DNA from 2 places in the Halomonas sp. 18071143 genome. Region 2 is predicted to be linked to the other one. Evidence: predicted binding sites of a transcription regulator. Region 2 holds the regulator's gene; the other holds the start of a gene.
What was found. The regulator FNR, encoded in region 2, switches genes on or off when oxygen is low (the NO sensors DNR and NnrR bind a similar motif). The targets are predictions, from matches to a motif close to TTGATNTANATCAA.
Positions count from the first base shown of each region.

Region 1 (2,200 bases), 920 kb from region 2:
CAGCGCGGCAAAATACTTGCCCGTGGTGGTGCGGGTTAAGGTGATGCTTTTCAGCGTGCCCGTTATGTCACGGTGAAGTCGGGCTTTAATCGGCGTGAGCTTCGGTATTTTGATCCAGCTCTCACCGACCTTGATGCCGGTACAGTGATAGCTCGATTGCTTACCGTGCTTGCGCTTGAATTTGGGGTAGCGGGCTTTTAACTGGGGGTTAAAGAAGTTCTGGAAGGCGCGATCCAAGTTAATGCACGCCTGCTGCAACGCAATTGAATCGTAGTCTTTCAGCCAGTGGTACTTGCGGGATTTTTTCGCTACCGCCAGTAGCGGCTTGAGGTCTTTCTTAGCCCGGAGCTTGGTGCCATGCCGCTTGTACTGCGTACTGATGATGTGCAGTGCCTTGTTGTACGCAAACCGCACCGCGCCGAACTGCTGATTTAAGAAATCAGCCTGTTCAGGGGTCGGGTAGATACGGACTTTAGTGGCTTTCAGCATGGCATTGCGGCTTATCAAGCTGTATATATATCCATATTAGCCGGTGAGGGGCGAAAATCAACCCCCAGCAGCGCTAGCGCGCTGCCCGCTTGTATCCCCGCCCGACTGGGCGAGGGTTTACGCGGGGTTTTGCTAAAACTGACGTACATCAAGTTCGCGACGCCCCATAGTGCGGTGGTTTTCAAAGGTTGACCCAGGTCAGTTTTCCCCTTCTCAAAACAGCTACGATGGCCTCATACATCACGGCGGGAGGGGAACATCATGTACTGGGACGATGCAGTCATTTTCGGCTTGGTAACTGTCGCATTGGTGATCGCGTTTATGGTGGGCTGGGTCGGCTTCGTGGTGCGTGATCATCTACGCAAGGATGAACGCAAGAAGCCTTGATCCAGCAGGCTGTAGCAGTCGTCAGGGGAGGGGGTTTACATGCAAGTGTAAACTTCCTTTTGCCGGCCCACTGGGCCGGCTTTTTTATGCCTGTGGTAAATCAGTTGACAGCCGTTGAAGTGTTTTGGCCTGATGCTCTGGTAAAGTGTGACCACTTGAACGCCTACCCTGACCAGGAACCGAACGGCCATGAACGCTGTGCTGCCACGTACTGCTGTAACGCCCCGCACTTCTTTGAAACCTCTCTGCAACATGGTGCTGGGGCTGCTCCTTGCGCTATGTCTCCCGACCTTGGCCCAGGCGCAGGCGTTGAATCTGGTCAATGGGGAGACCACCGAGAACAATCGCCATCAGTGATCTGCGTGAGCAGCCCAATACGACCTTTACCGTTTACGACCCTTATCAGGGGCGCGACGTGGAAATGCAGGGAATTCCGTTTCGTGAGTTTCTGGTGGAACACTTCGGGTCGGTACCCCCGCAACTGCACTTCACTGCCTGGGATGATTACGAAGTGACCCTGGGGGGCTGGGATAACCCGGTCTGGTATCTGGTCACCGTCGAAGATGGTGAGCCGCTGACGCTGCGCTCGCGGGGCCCGGTGCGTCTGGTGGAGCGTGAATACTCTGGCCGTGATACCGAAAACCTGCGTGAATTCAACGACTGGATCTGGATGATTCGCAGCATCGAGGCGCAGTGGTGAGTGCAGCGCCACCAGGAGAGCCAAAGCGTCGCCCCCGCTACATGACGTGGCTCTCCTTGAGCTTGATGAGTTTCATGGGCCTGATGGTATTGATCGTCTATGAGTCTCGTTGGGTCTACCCGGAAATCCAGGCCTACTTCAGCCAGACCGGCAGCCTGACCGGGCAGCAGCTGGCGACTCGGGCGAGAGGCTACGTGCAGAGCGCCCAAGAGTCGCTGCTGGTGGCGACGTCGCCACTGGACATCAGCGAGGCCAACCATGCGCTGGATCTTGCCTATGGGCTTTTCGATGTCAGTGTATACCGTCAGAACTACTCCTGTACCCTGCCCAGCTTGGCACTGGTCGACGAGATGACCGAACGCCTGGAACAACAGCAGATCGAACCCATCGACGCGGTCCACGCGCTATTCATCGCCGTGGACTGCCTGACGCGTATCGAAATGCACCAGTTGGATCGGCGCGGTATGGCGATCAATGATTTTTCCGAAAGCACCCGACGCCACAACCAGGTGTTGACCTACTCCAGTCTGCTGATCTTCGTGCTGGGTCTAGGGTTTTGGGCGATGCATGAGCGGCAGCTGCGTCAGACGGAAAACGCCACTGCTGAGAAACTGGACTGGATGG
Region 1 covers NZ_CP078120.1:1,601,802-1,604,001, forward strand. The annotation lists gene KVY02_RS07415 (RNA-guided endonuclease InsQ/TnpB family protein) at 1-489, opposite strand, end outside; gene ccoM (cytochrome c oxidase subunit CcoM) at 751-876, shown strand; gene KVY02_RS07420 (hypothetical protein) at 1,199-1,576, shown strand; gene KVY02_RS07425 (GGDEF domain-containing protein) at 1,618-2,200, shown strand, end outside.
Region 1: a site for FNR is predicted at 628-641, ahead of ccoM (cytochrome c oxidase subunit CcoM). Genes of this name have one in related genera too.

Region 2 (2,200 bases):
GCTGGAAATCCTGCGCAATCTGCAGCGCAATGCGCCGGTCAACTTTTCCCTGGTGGCGGTCAACCTCGACCAGAAACAGCCGGGCTTTCCCGAGCACGTGCTGCCCCGTTACCTGGATCAGCTGGGTGTGGAGTACCACATTCTGGAGCGGGATACCTATTCGGTGGTGAAGGAGAAAACCCCGGAAGGCAAGACCACCTGCGCGCTCTGCTCGCGACTGCGTCGCGGGTCGCTCTACGGGTTTGCCGAGGAGATCGGCGCCAACAAGATTGCCCTGGGCCACCACCGGGAAGATATCCTCGAGACGCTGTTTCTCAACATGTTCTTTGGCGGAACCCTGAAGGCCATGCCGCCCAAGCTGCTGTCCGACGACGGCAAGAACATCGTGATCCGCCCCTTGGCCTACTGCAAGGAGGCGGACATTGCCGAATTCTCACGGCTGATGGAGTTTCCGATCATTCCCTGCAACCTGTGCGGGTCGCAGCCCAATATGCAGCGTCAGATCGTCAAGGACATGCTGGCCGAATGGGACAAGAAGCACCCGGGGCGGCTGGAGAGCATGTTCAAGGCCGTCACCAATGTAGCGCCTTCCCAGTTGGCCGACCGGGCGCTGTTCGACTTCGTCGGGCTGGAAGCCAAACAGGCGGCGCTGATGGAAGGGCGCATTCAGGCGTTCAACGTGAGCTGATCGCCTGCTCCTCTTCTTCGGCCAGGGTGATGAGCCGCTGCAGGTCGAGAATATTGACCTCTCGGCCCGAGACGGCCACCACGTTCTGTTGCTGAAAGCGGCTCAGGATACGGCTGACGGTTTCGACGGCCAGCCCCAGGTAGTTCCCCATGTCGGCGCGAGACATGGAGAGCCGGAAGCTGTAGGGCGAGTAGCCGCGTCGCCGGAAGCGATCAGAGAGGGTAATCAGGAAGCTGGCCAGCCGCTGGTCGGCGGTCTTGCGCGATAGCAGGCGCATCATGCGCCGATCATCACGCAGCTCTTTGCTCATGCTGCGGTAAAGCTGGCCGCGCAGCTCCGGGAGCTCTTCCGATAGTGTGTCCAGGCGGTCGAAAGGAATCTCGCACACCGTGGTGGTTTCCAGGGCGATCACGCTGCCGGGATACTGCTCTTCATCGATACCATCCAACCCCACCAGCTCGCTGGGCAGATAGAAGTTGGTCAACTGATCGTTGCCGTTGCCTTCGCTGGTCACCTGTTTCAGGCTGCCGGAACGTACCGCATAGACGCTGGTGAACGCATCGCCCTGGCGAAACAGCGGTTCGCCCTTCTTGAGCGGTGCGCGGCGGCGGATGATGGCGTCGAACTGGCTCATATCCTCCAGCTCCAGGGCGAGCGGTAGGCACAGCGAGCTGAGGCTGCAGGTCTGGCAGCGCGCCTCTTGCAGCAGTGAACGTCGTTGGCTGGCAGGATATGGCATGTTGTTCTCCCTTTTCATTAGCCATCATAGGGTCAGGGGGTGGATGTCTCAAGGTGCCGTTTATACGATCTTCGAGTAACGCTGGGAGGGTTGCCCCGGCAGGCGCGCATCGAACGCCATGGCCAAGTGGCGAATCAGCAGCCGCCCGGTCGGCGTCGCCCGCAGGCGGTTCCCTTCGCGCTGCAGCAGGCCATCCCGCTCGGCGGGCTGCAGGCGCTCCAGCGTGCTGGCGAAGTAGGCAGGCGCGTCGATGTGCCAACGTTGGCCAACGCTGGCCAGGTCAATTTCCATATCGCACATCAGGCGCTCGATGACGTCTCTCCGCATTAGGTCGTCCTTATTTAAACGTACTCCTTTGACGGTTGCCAGCCGACCTTCATCCAATGCCGCTTCATACGCGGCCAGCTGGGTGGGGTTCTGGGCATACAGATCATCGATACGGGAAATGGCCGAAACGCCCAAGCCAATCAGGTCGCACTGGGCGTGGCTGGAGTAGCCCTGGAAGTTACGCTGCAGAGTGCCTTGGCGCTGGGCCTGGGCGAGGCTGTCGTCCGGGCGGGCAAAGTGGTCCATGCCGATATGCACATAGCCTGCCTGAGTGAGCATCTCGATGGTGGTGCGCAGGATCGCCAGCTTCTCGTCGGCGCTGGGCAGGTCTGTCTCGCTGATGCGCCGCTGGGGGGCAAAGCGGCTGGGCATGTGGGCGTAATTGAACACCGACAAGCGGGCCGGGTTGAGGTCGATGACCTGGCCAAGCGTGTCGGCAAAGCTCT
Region 2 covers NZ_CP078120.1:682,692-684,891, forward strand. The annotation lists gene ttcA (tRNA 2-thiocytidine(32) synthetase TtcA) at 1-688, shown strand, start outside; gene fnr (fumarate/nitrate reduction transcriptional regulator Fnr) at 675-1,427, opposite strand; gene hemN (oxygen-independent coproporphyrinogen III oxidase) at 1,488-2,200, opposite strand, start outside.